One region of the Pseudomonas multiresinivorans genome, then DNA from elsewhere that is predicted to be linked to it. Evidence: predicted binding sites of a transcription regulator. Region 1 holds the regulator's gene; each other region holds the start of a gene.
What was found. Region 1 encodes sigma-54, which starts transcription at its own class of promoters, with help from an activator protein. Its sites were predicted from a motif close to ANTGGCATNNANNTTGCTNT; they were not measured.
Positions count from the first base shown of each region.

Region 1 (5,256 bases):
GCGCGCTGCCCGTGCTGCTGGTGCGCAGCATGCCGGCGCGAATCGCTGACGCCATGCTCGGCTTCGGCGCCGGCGTGATGCTGGCGGCCACCGCATTCTCGCTACTGCTTCCCGCGCTGGAGGCGGCTGAAGCCTCGGGCCGGGCCACCTGGCTGGCCTCGGTGCTGGTGAGCCTCGGCCTGGCGCTGGGGGCCTTCGGTCTCGCGGTGTTCGGCCGAGTACTCGAGGACGCGCAGGCCAATATCCAGGGCGTCGCTGATGGAAAGGTGCCCGCGCGCATCCTGCTGTTCGTTGCTGCCATCGTCTTGCACAACATTCCCGAAGGAATGGCCGTCGGAGTCGCCGCCGGGGGAGAAGTGCAAGGCGCCAGCGGTCTTGCGCTGGGCATCGCGCTGCAGGACGTGCCAGAAGGGTTGGCGATTGCGCTGGTGCTGGCCGGGGCGGGCGTGTCACGCGGCAAGGCGGCATTGGCGGGCGCGGCGTCCGGGCTGGTCGAGCCGCTGTTCGCGGTACTCTGCGCCTGGTTGATCGGCATCTCGCGGATGTTCCTGCCCTGGGGGCTGGCCGCGGCAGCGGGAGCGATGCTCTACGTGGTGGTGCGCGAGATCATCCCCGAATCACAGCGGCGCGGCCATGCGGCGCAGGCCACCCAGGGGCTGATCATCGGCTTCTGTCTGATGATGGTGCTGGATACGTCGCTGGGCTGATCGAAGGCCCGGCGCGTCACTCGCCTTCGTCGAAGTAGTTGTTGATCAGTTCGACCAGCGCCTTGAGCGCCTCGTCTTCCTGCTCGCCTTCGGCAGCGAGGTGCAGATTGGTGCCCTTGCCGGCAGCGAGCATCATCACCGCCATGATGCTCTTGCCGTCTACCGTACTTTCCGGATTGCGCCCTACGCGAACCTGGCAGGGATAACGTCCCGCCACGCCGACGAATTTGGCCGCCGCACGGGCGTGCAGGCCAAGCTTGTTGATGATGGTGATTTCGAGGGCGGGCATCGCGAGGGGCTGTCCTTTTGTTGTCTGTCGCTGCTTAGCTCAGGTCGCGGTGGCGAATCTGTACGTTGGTGAGGGTTTCCTTGAGGGCCTGACCGATGCGCTCGGCAATATAGGTCGAGCGATGCTGGCCACCGGTGCAGCCGATGGCGATGGTCACATAGGCCCGGTTGCTCGCGGCAAAGCGCGGCAGCCACTTGTTCAGGTAGGCGAGGATGTCCTGGTACATCTCCTCGACATCCGGTTGTGCCGCCAGGTATTCCTGAACTTCTACTTCCAGCCCGGTGTGCTCGCGCAGCTCCGGTTTCCAGTAGGGATTGGGCAGGCAGCGCACGTCGAACACCAGGTCCGCGTCCACCGGCATGCCGCGCTTGAAGCCGAAGGATTCGACCAGGAAGGCGGTGCCCAGTTCGGGCTTGTTCAGCAGGCGCAGCTTGAGTACGTCGCGCAGCTGGTACAGGTTGAGATTGGTGGTGTTGAGCTTGAGATCCGCCAGGTCGGCGATCGGTGCCAGCAGGTGTGTCTCGTCGGCGATGGCTTCGGCCAGCGAGCGGCTGTCGGTGGTCAGCGGATGGCGCCGGCGGGTCTCGGAGAAGCGCTTGAGCAGCGTTTCATCATCGGCATCGAGGTACAGCACGTCGCACTGGATGTGCTTGTCGCGAGCTTCCTGCAGCAGCTCGGGGAAACGCTGCAGCTGGCTGGGCAGATTGCGCGCGTCGATGGAGACGGCGACCTGCGGGTGCAGCAGCTCGGTGTGCAGCAGCGCGCGCTGGGCCAGGTCCGGGAGGAGGCTGGCCGGCAGGTTGTCGATGCAGTAGAAGCCGTTGTCCTCGAGTACGTTGAGCGCGGTGCTCTTGCCCGAGCCGGACCTCCCACTGATGATGATCAGGCGCATGATCAGTGCCCGTTGTTCTGGAAGTCCACGACGATCCGGTACAGGTCCTCGCCGTTGGCGGCGTGACGCAGGCGGTCGCGGACGTCGGAGCGGTCGAGCATGGAGGCAATCTGCCGCAGCAGTTCCAGGTGCTCCTCGGTGGCGGCTTCGGGCACCAGCAGCACGAACACCAGATCGACCGGCGCGCCGTCGAGGGCGTCGAAATCTACCGGGTGATCCAGGTGCAGGATGGCGCTGATCGGTGACTGGCAGCCGGGGAGGCGGCAGTGCGGAATGGCGATGCCATTGCCGAAGCCGGTGGAACCCAGGCGTTCCCGGGCCACCAGGCTGTCGAAGATGTCTTGGGAATCGAAACCCGGCAGCTCGCGAGCCACCAGGTTGGCGATTTGTTCGAGGACACGTTTCTTGCTGCCGCCCGGCACGTTCACGAGGGAACGGCCGGGGGTCAGGATTTGCTCAAGTCGGATCATAGGGAGGGGTTAACGGACGCCAACACCTTGCTGGCGTTCGAGGTATTTTTCCTTGTGCTTGATCAGTTGGCGGTCGAGCTTGTCGGTGAGCAGGTCGATGGCCGCGTACATGTCTTCATGTTCCGCACAGGCCACCACTTCGCCCCCGGCGATGTGGAGGGTGGCTTCAATTTTCTGCTTCAGCTTCTCGACCTCCATGATGACCTGAACATTGGTGATCTTGTCGAAGTGGCGCTCCAGTCGGCCAAGTTTCTCGCCGACATAGTCGCGCAGGGCGTCGGTCACATCCAGTTGATGTCCACTGATGTTGACTTGCATACCGCTTTCTCCTTGTTGCCCGTGTGTAAGTGGCAGGTTATGGGGCCTGCCGCCGGAACACCTTGGCGTGGATCAACGTCACACCAGCCGCTTGCGCTCGCTCGAGGGAGAGATTCCTAGGGACTCCCGGTACTTGGCGACGGTACGACGTGCCACTTGAATGCCCTGTGCTTCCAGTAAACCAGCGATCTTGCTGTCACTCAATGGCTTTTTCGGACTTTCCGCCGCGACCAGTTTCTTGATGATCGCGCGGATCGCGGTGGACGAGCACTCGCCGCCCTCGGAGGTGCTGACGTGGCTGGAGAAGAAATACTTCAGCTCGAAGATGCCACGCGGCGTGTGCATGAACTTCTGCGTGGTGACGCGTGAGATGGTCGATTCGTGCATGCCCACCGCTTCGGCGATGTCATGCAGGACCAGCGGTTTCATCGCCTCTTCGCCGTACTCGAGGAAGCCGCGCTGGTGCTCGACAATCTGGGTCGCCACCTTCATCAGGGTCTCGTTGCGGCTCTGCAGGCTCTTGATGAACCAGCGTGCTTCCTGCAACTGGTTGCGCATGAAGGTGTTGTCGGCGCTGGAGTCGGCGCGGCGCACCAGGCCCGCATACTGCGAGTTCACGCGCAGGCGCGGTACCGCTTCCTGGTTCAGCTCCACCAGCCAGCGCTCGTTGTGCTTGCGCACGATGACATCCGGAACCACGTATTCGGCTTCGCCGGATTCGATCTGCGAACCGGGGCGCGGGTGCAGCGACTGGATCAGCTCGATGGTCTCGCGCAGCTCGTCTTCCTTGAGCTTCATGCGTCGCATCAGCTGGCTGTAGTCGCGGCTGCCGAGCAGGTCCAGGTGGTCGTTGACCAGGCGGATGGCCTCGGCCAGCAGGTAGGTCTTGGTGGGCAGCTGGCGCAATTGCAGGAGCAGGCACTCGCGCAGGTTGCGCGCGCCGACGCCGGCGGGTTCGAGCTGCTGCACACGGCGCAGGACGACTTCCACTTCGTCCATCTCCAGGCCCAGTTCAGGGTCGATGGAGGCGAGGATGTCCTCCAGGGATTCTTCGAGATAACCGTCGTCGTTGATGCCGTCGATGATGCTCAGGGCGACCAGGCGATCGGTGTCGGACATCGGCGCCAGGTTCAGTTGCCACAGCAGATGGCTCTGCAGGCTTTCGCCAGCGGAGGTGCGGGAAGTGAAGTCCCACTCGTCGTCATCGTTGCTGGGCAGGCTGCTGGCGCTGGTCTGGTAGATGTCTTCCCAGGCGGTGTCGACGGGCAACTCGTTGGGGATGCGCTCGGCCCACTGGTCCTCGTCGAGGCTGTCGGCGTTGGGCGTGGTGCTTTCCTGGAAGTTGTCCTGGGAGTTGTTGCTGGTGCCGTTGGCGCCCGATTCGGCGCCGTCGGCCATGGGATCGCTGTTGTCGTAGTCCTCGCCTTCTTCCTGGCGCTCCAGCATCGGGTTGGACTCCAGGGCTTCCTGGATTTCCTGTTGGAGGTCCAGCGTGGAGAGCTGGAGCAGTCGGATGGCCTGTTGCAGCTGCGGGGTCATCGTCAGCTGCTGGCCCATCTTGAGGACTAGCGATGGTTTCATGGCTGGAACTAGGCACCTTGTTCGCTGGCGCAAAGCGCGCCATATCCACGACTACGGACGCCGGGGCGCCGCGAGGAAGCAAATTATATGCCTGAGTTTGGACGCTTTGCCTAGGGGCTGTCGACCTTTCGTTACAACCCGGTTGCGCCGGGGTGGATGGGGCAGCCGAATACGTCGCGGAGCGGCCGACGAACCGGCCGCGCGAGGAGGGAGAGGCGGGGTGGCCGCGCCCAGGCAGGGCGCGGCGCAGGGCCTTAGAGGCGGAACTCGTGGCCCAGGTAGACTTCCTTCACCAGGTCGTTGGCGAGGATGCTCTCGGCGCTGCCTTCGGCGATCAACTGACCGTCGTTGACGATGTACGCCGTCTCGCAGATATCCAGGGTCTCGCGGACGTTGTGGTCGGTGATCAGCACACCGATGCCCTTGGCCTTGAGGTGATGGATGATCTGCTTGATGTCGCCCACGGAGATCGGGTCGACGCCGGCGAAGGGTTCATCCAGCAGGATGAACTTCGGCGAGCTGGCCAGGGCGCGGGCGATTTCCACGCGGCGACGCTCACCGCCGGAGAGGCTCATGCCGAGGTTGTCGCGGATGTGGTGGATGTGGAACTCCTCGAGCAGGCCCTCCAGGGCTTCCTGGCGGCCGGCACGATCGAGGTCGCTGCGGGTTTCGAGGATCGCACCGATGTTGTCCGCCACCGACAGCTTGCGGAAGATCGAGGCTTCCTGCGGCAGGTAGCCGATGCCGGCGCGCGCGCGGCCGTGCATGGGCAGGTGGGTGACGTCCTGCTCGTCGATGCGCACGACACCCTGATCGGCGCGAACCAGGCCGACGATCATGTAGAAGCAGGTGGTCTTGCCCGCTCCGTTGGGGCCGAGCAGGCCGACGATCTGCCCGCTCTCGATGCTCATGCTGACGTCGCGGACGACTTGCCGGCTCTTGTAGCTCTTGGCGAGGTGCTGGGCGGTTAGCGTAGCCATTACTGCGCTTGATCCTGCT
Region 1 covers NZ_CP048833.1:5,940,972-5,946,227, reverse strand. Annotated here, with positions in the region: gene G4G71_RS27165 (ZIP family metal transporter) at 1-707, shown strand, start outside; gene G4G71_RS27160 (HPr family phosphocarrier protein) at 724-996, opposite strand; gene rapZ (RNase adapter RapZ) at 1,031-1,888, opposite strand; gene ptsN (PTS IIA-like nitrogen regulatory protein PtsN) at 1,891-2,358, opposite strand; gene hpf (ribosome hibernation-promoting factor, HPF/YfiA family) at 2,368-2,676, opposite strand; gene G4G71_RS27140 (RNA polymerase factor sigma-54) at 2,755-4,257, opposite strand; gene lptB (LPS export ABC transporter ATP-binding protein) at 4,512-5,237, opposite strand; gene lptA (lipopolysaccharide transport periplasmic protein LptA) at 5,237-5,256, opposite strand, start outside.

Region 2 (5,256 bases), 910 kb from region 1:
CCAGGTGCTGTTGCAGCAACGTCTGCGCCTGGCTCTGGGTCGCCTCGCGCGGTGCCGGCTGTGTGGGTGCGGCCGGCTCTTCGGGCAGCTCGGCGGGCGGCAGCAGCACGTCTTCGGGCTTCACTGCGGCGGGCGCTGGCTGCGCCTGGCCATCCACGGTCTGGGTGGCAAAACCGGCCACCTGGGTGTGGGTCCGGGCCGGCGGGTTATCCCGCGCCTGCACCACCAGCCCGGCCTGGCCGAGCATGCCGGCGAGCCAGTTTTCCGCGCCGGAGGGCGATGCTTCTTCGCTTGTCCGGCCCTGCGTATCGTCGTCGCGGGTATCGACGGGCAACGCCTCTGGCGGCAGCGCAGCGTTGGCTTGCTGCACCGGCTCCTCGGCCTGCGCGGTATCGAACTGGGCAAGAAACGACTGCACGCTGATGGTTCGCTCGCCGGCATTCGACTGTGCAGGCGGCTGCGCGCGGAATCCCGCCACAGCGGCACTGTCGGCGCCGTCGCGGCGCGAGTCCTGCGAACGCGCGTCGGCCACCGGGCGTGCAGCGCGGTCCGTGGTCGGCAGTGATTGGGTCGGCAACTGGATCACGGTCTATCGACCCTCCTGGTACGTATCCACCTGCATGTACGCCGAGCGACCCTCGGCGTATTCCAGGTGCGAGAGCAGCAGGCGGCGCAGGCGCTCGCACTCTTCGGCACAAGCCTGCGACGCCTGCTCGTGCAGGCGCTTCAGGTGCTTCTTGGCCAGCAGCACGTCGGCGGCCAGCCCGGTCTGCGATGACATCGCTACCAGTTGCGCGCGGATCGCCAGGTCGACCTGCCCCATGGCTTTCCAGTCCTTGCGCTGCAGCGCCGCACCGAGCCGCTCGTACAGCTCGAGCAGGCGCCGGCGATCATCCACGTGCGGCACTCACGCCCTCCCAGCCTTCGCGCAGGATGCCCAGCAGGCGCACGACCTCATCTATCCCGGCGACCTCCATCGACACGCTGACGTCGGAGAGCCGGTAGATGCAGTAGTCATACAGGCGCGCCAGGCCCTGCACGGTCTCACCGCCGTTCTCGTAGTCGAGCGCGCCGTTGAGGCCGTTGAGGATGTTCAGGCACTTCTCCAGCGAGCGGCCTTTCTGCTGGTAGCGCTTGTGCTCGATGTGGCCGCGGGCGCGGGCCAGTTCGTCGAGCAGGCCGTCGAACAGCACCAGCACCAGTTCGTAGGGCGAAGACGAGGCGGCCTTGGATTCCAGGTCGATCATCCGGTAGCTGTCGTAGCTTTCGTTCATGCCGTAGGCGCTCATCCGAACATCCCGCTGGTCTGACTCATCGACTGCATGACCTGCATCATCGAGGTGTATTGCTTGAGGTAGCGCGCGTAGTAGGTGTCGTACTGCTTCTGCAGATTGTCGTAGTCGTCGTTGACGCGGCGCAGGCTGTTGTTCAGGGCGTCCTTGCGGTTCTTCATCACACCGTTGGTGCTGTTGGTGTAGACGGCGACCCCCTTGTCGAGGCTGTCGAGCAGGTTGCCCTTGCCCATGAACAGCTTGTCCAGGCCTTCCGGATCGCTGGCGATGGCCTTTTCGAAGCGCGTGGCGTCGAGGGTCAGCTTGCCGCTGCGGTCGGCGCTGATGCCGAAGTTGATCAGGTTGGCGCCGCCGAAGGTGGTGCGGACCATCTGGTTCAGCGCGTTGTCGATGGCGCGCACGCTGGAGTCGCCAGCCAGGGCCCCACGAGCATTGCCGTTCTGGTCGCCGGCGGCGGTCAGGCTGTCGATCTGGCTGGCCAGGGCATTGAAGGCGTCGATGAAGGTCTGCACCTTCTTCTTGGTCTCGCTCTGGTCCTGTGCCACGGTCATGGTGATGGCCGCCTCACCGGACTTCTGCGCCTGGGTGAAGGTGACGCTGACGCCGTCGATGATGTTGTCGAAGGTGTTGCTGGCGTTGCTCAGCAGCATGCCGCTCTCACCGCCCAGGCGGACACGGGCGTCCTGTGCCTTGGACAGCTCCTGCGGATTGCCGATGGCGCTCTCGAAGGCACTGTTGCCGCTGTCGGTACCGCTTAGCGACAGACCGATGGCGTTCGCCGCGCCGGACTTGTCCGCGCCCAGCACCAGCGAGACCTGGCCGTTGCTGCGCACCAGGGTGGCCTTGACGCCGGTGTTGTCGGTGGCCTTGTTGATTGCCGCAGCCAGTTCGTCCAGCGAGTTGCTGCCGTCGCCGTCGGTGTCGATCTTGCTCAGGTCGATGTCGAAGGACTTGCCGTTCTGGCTGAGCGTCAACGTACCCTGGGTGTCGATGTCGCCGGCCTGGAGGCCGGAGAACGACAGCTGATGGCTGGTGGCGAGCTGCTCGACGAAGAAGTCGTAGCTGCCGGGCACGGCGGTCTTGTCCACCTTGGCGGTCAGGTAGCCGTCCTTGCTCAGGGTGGCGCTGTTGACCAGCATGCTGGTCTTGCTGCCAGTCACGCCCTGCAGGTTCTTCACCGCCGTGGAGAAGCTCTTGAGCGCCGACTCCAGGGAAGTCACCGCAGTCAGCTGGGACTGGTACGAAGACTTATTGCGATCCGCCTTGCTCAGGCCGTTCTGCACTTCGTACGTGGCCAGTTGCTGGGCCATCTGTTTGACGTAATCGGAATCTATGGTCGCCATCTGAATCCACCTCTTTGTGCCCCCTCTGCATAAGGTCAGGAGCAATTACGATGCCAATGCCGTAAGTCCCGCCATTCAAGGCTTTGCGGGCTTCCCGGGGAGAAGGCTGACTTCCGCCCGGCGTGGTTTGGCGCGCAGCGGGAAGCGGCATTTCCGCCTGCCGAAAGTGCACCTTGATGCAGGGAAAGAGCGACCGTAGGGAGGGATTCGTTAAGCCATTTCGGCAGGATGTTTTTCGAGGGAATCCTGCGCGGGGGCTGCCCTCTCCCTAACCCTCTCCCTGAAGGGAGAGGGGACTGGTTCGGAGCGGGCTGCAACCGTGGCAGCAGCCGGCACGGATGGCTCCCTCTCCCTTCAGGGAGAGGGCTGGGGAGAGGGCCGATCCGAGCACAGATGTATCGCGTGAATTCCGGTTGCAGATCAGTACAGCTGCCGCGAATACACCGGCTGCTCGCGCGGATCGCCCATCAGCTGGCTGAGGATGTCGTGATGCATCGCCAGCAGCTTGCCGTTGCGCTCGTTGAGGCGCTTGCACTGGGCCGTGAGCTGGCCCAGCTGCTGCCACTCCTGCTGCAGCTCTTGGCGACGCGGCGGCTTGTAGTTGGACAGCAGCGTGCGCATGCCGTCGGCATCCATCGGCAGATGGAAGGCGCGCAGTACGCGGCTACGGCGCTGGGCGCGGCCGGCGACGGCTTCGAGCAGTGCCTGGATGTCCGGGTTCAGCGCTTCGATCTGCGCGCTGTCCCGCGCCAGCAGGTGGCGATAGAGCTCCTGCAGGCGCTCGCGCAACGCCAGGCAATCGCGGCCATCCTGCTGGATGTCCTGCTCGATCACCTGCAGCAGCCGCGCGCGCTGGGTCATGCGTCGCTGCTGCGATGGTAGGAGAGGATGCTGGTGGCGAGCAGGCGAGTGTCGTTGGCCAGGTCGCCATTCATCAGGGCGCGGCGGATTTCGGCAACGCGATCCTGGTCCACGTCGGGCATGGCGCGCAGGGTTTCCTGCATCTCGTCCAGGCGCAGCGAATCGCTGACCGGCGCGCTGGCGCTGGCCTCTGCCACGGGAGCGGCGCGCTCGGTGCGTGCGCTCTTGGCGGACTCGCTGGTGGCCAGCGCAACGCTGGTCAGTTGCCGGGTGATTTCCATGGTCGGTATCCGAGTATTTTGGGGCTTTCCCTCAGAGGGCGACCGCCTCGCGGGAAAACTTAAATGCCGTGTTTCGCGCTCGCCGAACAGACGGCGGATAACCGCAAGCGGTTATTCGCCCTACGGCTCGAAGGTTCCGGCGTAGGGCGCATAACGCGGAACGCGTTATCCGCCATGTCCGCAGGCCAGACTCAAGCCCTGGCACGCCACCAGGACTGCGCGGCGAGGCCATCCTGGATTTTCTGTTCCTGCTGCGCCAGCTGCGCCTGCCACTGGCCGACCTTGGCCTCGATCACCTGGGTCAGCACCTTCTCGCTGCGCATCGCGGCCAGCAACTCGCCCTGGATTCGCGCCAGGGCCTGCTCGGCAACCTCCAGCTCGCGGCGCTGCAACTGCAGCATCTTGTGCAGCGTCACCTTGTACTGCTGCTGGTTGTGCCGCTGCAAAGGCGTGCTGGTGGCGACACTGAAGCCACACAGGCGGTCGAGCCCGGTGATGTTGTTGCGGTAGCGCTGGCACAGCGTCTGCTGGTAATTCACCCGGCCCAGCAACTCGCGAACCTTGCCGCCACGCACATCGGCGAGGCGCCCGAGCATGTCGATCTGCGCCTTCATCAGCGGCTACCGACGATGCTTTGCAGGGTGGCGACGCTGTTGCCCAGCTCGGCGCCATCTGCCGTTTCCTGGCGCAGGTAGCGCTCCAGCATCGGCGCCAGCTGCACCGCGCGGTCAGTCTTCACGTCCATGCCCGGCGTGTAGCCGCCCAGCGGGATCAGCTCCTTGATGCGCTCATAGGTGCCGCTGAATTCCTTGAACTGGCGCGCCGCAGAGAGATGCACCGGGTCCGCCACCTGGCTCATGCAGCGGCTGACCGAGGCGCCGATGTCGATGGCCGGGTAATGCCCGACATCCGCCAGGCGCCGCGAGAGCACGATGTGGCCGTCGAGGATGGCGCGGGCGCAGTCGACGATCGGGTCCTGGTGGTCGTCGCCCTCCGCCAGCACGGTGTAGATGGCGCTCAGGCTTCCGCTCTCGCCCTCGCCGTTGCCGGCGCTTTCCACCAGCTCCGGGAGCATGCCGAACACCGACGGCGGGTAGCCCTTGGTCGCCGGCGGCTCGCCCAGGGCCAGGGCGATCTCGCGCTGGGCCATGGCGTAGCGGGTCAGCGAATCCACCAGCAGCAGCACGTCCTTGCCCTGGTCGCGGAAGTAGGCGGCGATGCTGTGGCACAACTCGGTGGCCTTCAGGCGCATCAGTGGCGATTCATTGGCCGGCGCCACCACCACCACGGCCTTCTGCAAGCCTTCCGGGCCGAGGGAGTGCAGGATGAACTCCTGCACCTCGCGGCCGCGCTCGCCGATCAGCCCGACGACCACCACATCGGCCTTGGTCTGCCGGGTGATCATGCCCAGCAGCACGCTCTTGCCCACGCCGCTGCCGGCGAACAGGCCGACGCGCTGGCCCTTGCCGAGGGTCAGCA
Region 2 covers NZ_CP048833.1:329,390-334,645, forward strand. Annotated here, with positions in the region: gene G4G71_RS01535 (flagellar hook-length control protein FliK) at 1-586, opposite strand, end outside; gene G4G71_RS01540 (hypothetical protein) at 590-907, opposite strand; gene fliS (flagellar export chaperone FliS) at 891-1,289, opposite strand; gene fliD (flagellar filament capping protein FliD) at 1,286-2,635, opposite strand; gene flgN (flagellar export chaperone FlgN) at 3,056-3,496, opposite strand; gene flgM (flagellar biosynthesis anti-sigma factor FlgM) at 3,493-3,777, opposite strand; gene G4G71_RS01565 (flagellar FliJ family protein) at 3,969-4,391, opposite strand; gene fliI (flagellar protein export ATPase FliI) at 4,391-5,256, opposite strand, start outside.
Region 2: the regulator sigma-54 is predicted to act here: its motif matches at 2,674-2,693, upstream of fliD (flagellar filament capping protein FliD).

Region 3 (5,256 bases), 1.7 Mb from region 1:
ATTCCAGCGCCTGCTCCAGGGTGAAGCGGATCGGCGGAACCAGGGCGATGACTTCGTCCTTGCCCGAGGCGCGCATGTTGTCGAGCTTCTTGCCTTTGGTGGGGTTGATCACCAGGTCGTTGTCACGGCTGTTGATACCGGCCAGCTGGCCTTCGTAGATCTCGTCGCCTGGGCCGAGGAACAGCTTGCCGCGGCTCTGCAGGGTTTCCAGCGAGTAGGTCAGCGCGGTGCCGGTGGCCATGGAGACCAGTACGCCGTTCTGACGGTTGGTCACTTCGCCGGCCTTGATCGGGCCGTAGTGGCTGAAGGTAGAGGTCAGGATGCCGGTGCCCGAGGTCAGGGTCAGGAAGTTGTTACGGAAGCCGATCAGGCCACGCGCCGGGATGGTGTATTCCAGGCGCACGCGGCCCTTGCCGTCGGGGATCATGTTGGTCAGATCGCCCTTGCGCAGGCCCATCTGCTCCATCACCGAGCCTTGGTGCTGCTCTTCGATGTCGATGGTGACGTTCTCGTAAGGCTCCTGCTTCTCGCCTTCGGCGGTCTCGATGATGACCACTTCCGGACGGCCTACGGCCAGCTCGAAGCCTTCACGGCGCATGGTTTCGATCAGTACCGAGAGGTGCAGTTCGCCACGGCCGGAGACCTTGAACTTCTCCGGGGAGTCACCTTGCTCGACGCGCAGGGCCACGTTGTGCAGCAGTTCCTTGTCCAGACGGTCCTTGATGTTGCGGCTGGTGACGAACTTGCCTTCCTTGCCGGCGAACGGCGAGTCGTTGACCTGGAAGGTCATGCTCACGGTCGGCTGGTCAACGGTCAGCGGCGGGCGCGCTTCGACGTTCTGCGGGTCGCACAGGGTGTCGGAGATGAACAGTTCATCCATGCCCGAGACGCAGACGATGTCACCGGCTTCGGCTTCAGCGACTTCGATGCGCTGCAGGCCCGAGTGGCCCATGATCTTCAGGATACGGCCGTTGCGCTTGGTGCCGTCGTCGCTGATGGCCACGACCGGGGTGTTGGTCTTGACCTTGCCGCGAGCGATACGGCCGATGCCGATCACGCCGAGGAAGCTGTTGTAGTCCAGCTGGGAGATCTGCATCTGGAACGGGCCGTCGACGTCGACTTTCGGCGCCGGGACGTGGTCGATGATCGCCTGGAACAGCGCGTCCATGTTGTCGTCCATCTTCTCGTGGTCCATGCCGGCGATGCCGTTCAGGGCACTGGCGTAGACGATCGGGAAGTCCAGCTGCTCGTCGGTGGCGCCGAGGTTGTCGAACAGGTCGAAGATCTGGTCGATGACCCAGTCAGGACGCGCGCCCGGACGGTCGATCTTGTTCACCACGACGATCGGACGCAGGCCGGCCTTGAAGGCCTTCTGGGTCACGAAGCGGGTCTGCGGCATGGGGCCGTCCTGGGCGTCGACCACCAGCAGTACGGAGTCGACCATCGACATCACGCGCTCAACCTCGCCACCGAAGTCGGCGTGGCCGGGGGTGTCGACGATGTTGATGCTGTAGTCGTTCCATTTCAGCGCGGTGTTCTTCGCCAGAATGGTGATGCCACGCTCTTTTTCCTGGTCGTTGGAGTCCATCACGCGCTCGTTTTCCGCTTCTTTGCGGTCGAGGGTGCCGGACAGGCGCAGGAGCTTGTCTACGAGGGTGGTCTTGCCATGGTCGACGTGGGCGATGATGGCGATGTTGCGCAGTTTTTCGATCACAGTGTCAGTCTCGATAGTGAATCTTCGGCTGCCGATTTCGGCAGCGGGGGCCGGGCCGTGGCGCGGCGGTGCAAAGGTCAGGGCGTGAGCTTACGCACCCAATGTGTCGGGAGGTCGGTGGCGGATGCTGCCGCCGAACAGTCCGGGCTGGCGGCGTTGGTCCGCGCCTTTATTGCGGACGGTAAACACGCACATTGGTGTGCCCTTCGTTGACCAGGTGGTGGGCGTGCAGACGACTCATCACGCCCTTGTCGCAATACAGGAGGTACTGGCGGTTGGGGTCCAGCTCCTTGAATTTGCTGTTGATCGCGTAGAACGGCATCGGCAGTACTTCGATACCCTCGATGGCCAGCGGTTCATCTTCCTGGGCGTCCGGGTGGCGGATGTCCACGACGATCTGGCCGGCCAGCACTTCATCGACCATTTCCACCGCCAGGTCCTTGCCCAGTTCGTCGATCACGCGGTCGACGGTCATCTGGGTGGAGCGTTCCAGGGCACGGTCGAGCACGGCCATGTCGAACTTGGTTTCTTCGTAGTCGACGCGGTGCGGCTTGGCCTGGGTGGTCGGGTTCACCGAGATCACGCCGCAGTACTCGGGCATGTGCTTGGCGAACTCGGCGGTGCCGATCTTCGTCGCGGTGTCGATGATGTCCTGCTTGTGGCTGACGATCAGCGGACGCAGGACCAGGGTGTCGGTCACCCGGTCGATCACCGAGAGGTTCGGCAGGGTCTGGCTGGACACCTGGGAAATCGCCTCGCCGGTCACCAGCGCGTCGATCTCCAGGCGCTCGGCCACACGGCTCGCGGCGCGCAGCATCATGCGCTTCAAGGTCACTCCCATGTAGCTGTCGTCGACCTTGGTGAGAATCTCACCGACCACTTCCTCGAAGGGCACGCTGACGAACAGCACACGCTGGGAGCTGCCGTACTTCTTCCACAGGTAGTGCGCGACTTCCATCACGCCCAGTTCGTGGGCACGGCCGCCGAGGTTGAAGAACACGAAGTGGCTGATCATGCCGCGGCGCATCATCTGGTAGGCCGCCACGGTGGAGTCGAAGCCACCGGACATCAGCACCAGCACCTGCTCCAGCGCGCCCAGCGGGTAACCGCCGAGGCCATCGTGCTGGGCGTGGATCACGTAGAGGCGGTCATGGCGGATTTCCACGCGCACTTCCACTTCCGGGTTCTTCAGCGAGACGCCCGCCGCACCGCAATGCTGGCGCAGGCCGCCGCCGACGTAACGCTCCACATCGATGGAGGTGAACGGATGCTTGCCAGCGCGCTTGCAGCGCATGGAGAAGACCTTGCCCGGCAGCTTGTCGCCGAAATGGGTCTTGCACTTCTCGAGGATGTCGTCGAAATCGCCCAGCGGGTATTCGTGCACTTCCAGGAAGTGGCCGATGCCCGGCGTGCAGGTCAGGCGCTCGATCATCTCGCGCAGGACCTTGGGGTCGGTGACCCGGGTCTCGACCTCGAGGTTGTCCCACTCGCCTTCGACCAGCAGCTCGGGGTCGAGGTCGCGGAGCACCGTGCGAATGTTCTTCGCCAGCTGGCGGATGAAGCGCTTGCGCACCGGCCGGCTCTTGATGGTGATTTCCTGGAAGACCTTGACGATGAGTTTCATGCGAATCGGGCGATTGCCATGGGACTGAAAAAAAGGGGCGGAATTATATCCGAAATTGCTCAAGACTTGAGCAGAAATCGGAGACTTTCTTTTTTGCGCACCAAAATGGACGCACGCACCATGGTGAAGCACCGAAACAGTGCACAAATATCGTGCATTTACCTGATTGCTTGGCCAAAGCCCCGGAAATCAGGGCCCTTGCCCGATAATGGGCACTGGCACGCAACTTGCTCTCTTGTGAGGCAGGTTGCCCTGGCGGAGTATTCCGGCCGGCATCACCCGATACTGGGGCACAAAAAAGCTCCCAGCTCTAATCCCTCCTGGAGGACAGCATGTCGTACAAGTCGCAACAACTGATCAAAGATCATGACGTGAAGTGGGTTGACCTGCGCTTCACCGATACCAAAGGCAAGCAGCAGCACGTCACCATGCCCGCCCGCGACGCGCTGGACGACGAGTTCTTCGAAGCCGGCAAGATGTTCGATGGCTCCTCCATCGAAGGCTGGAAGGGCATCGAAGCCTCCGACATGATCCTGCTCCCGGACGACAGCACCGCCGTGCTCGACCCGTTCACCGAAGAGCCGACCCTGATCCTGGTTTGCGACATCATCGAGCCGAGCACCATGCAAGGCTACGAGCGCGACCCGCGCAACATCGCCAAGCGCGCCGAGGAATACCTGAAGTCCACCGGTATCGGTGACACCGTATTCGTCGGCCCGGAGCCGGAGTTCTTCATCTTCGACGAAGTGAAGTTCAAGTCCGATATCTCCGGCTCGATGTTCAAGATCTTCTCCGAGCAGGCTTCCTGGAACACCGACGCCGACATCGAGACCGGCAACAAAGGTCACCGTCCGGGCGTCAAGGGCGGCTACTTCCCGGTGCCGCCGGTCGACCACGACCACGAAATCCGTACCGCCATGTGCAACGCCATGGAAGAGATGGGCCTGGTCATCGAAGTTCACCACCACGAAGTGGCGACTGCCGGCCAGAACGAAATCGGCGTGAAGTTCAACACCCTGGTTGCCAAGGCTGACGAAGTTCAGACCCTGAAGTACTGCATCCACAACGTCGCCGACGCCTACGGCAAGACCGTGACCTTCATGCCGAAGCCGCTGTACGGCGACAACGGCTCGGGCATGCACGTTCACATGTCCATCTCCAAGGATGGCAAGAACACCTTCGCTGGCGAAGGCTATGCCGGCCTGTCCGATACCGCCCTGTACTTCATCGGCGGCATCATCAAGCACGGTAAGGCCCTGAACGGCTTCACCAACCCGGCCACCAACTCCTACAAGCGCCTGGTTCCGGGCTTCGAAGCTCCGGTCATGCTGGCCTACTCGGCCCGTAACCGTTCCGCCTCGATCCGTATCCCGTACGTTTCCAGCCCGAAAGCCCGCCGCATCGAAGCGCGCTTCCCGGACCCGGCTGCCAACCCCTACCTGTGCTTCGCCGCACTGCTGATGGCTGGCCTGGACGGCATCCAGAACAAGATTCACCCCGGCGATGCCGCCGACAAGAACCTGTATGACCTGCCGCCGGAAGAGGCGAAGGAAATCCCGCAGGTTTGCGGCAGCCTGAAAGAGGCGCTGGAAGAACTCGACAAGGGCCGTGCGTTCCTGACCAAGGGCGGCGTGTTCACCGACGAGTTCATCGATGCCTACATCGAGCTGAAGTCGGAAGAAGAAATCAAGGTGCGCACCTTCGTGCACCCGCTGGAATACGACCTGTACTACAGCGTCTGATCCACGAATACCTATAAATAGCGACAGCATTAAGGCCTCCTTCGGGAGGCCTTTTTTATGGGCTGGAGAAACCGCTGGCGCCTGTGTCTGCGCCTGTAGGAGCGAGCTTGCTCGCGAATCGCACAGCACTGGAGTCACCGGATAACTCGTTCGCGAGCAAGCTCGCTCCTACAACG
Region 3 covers NZ_CP048833.1:1,113,496-1,118,751, reverse strand. Annotated here, with positions in the region: gene typA (translational GTPase TypA) at 1-1,714, opposite strand, end outside; gene thiI (tRNA uracil 4-sulfurtransferase ThiI) at 1,884-3,338, opposite strand; gene glnA (glutamate--ammonia ligase) at 3,671-5,080, shown strand.
Region 3: the regulator sigma-54 is predicted to act here: its motif matches at 3,553-3,572, upstream of glnA (glutamate--ammonia ligase).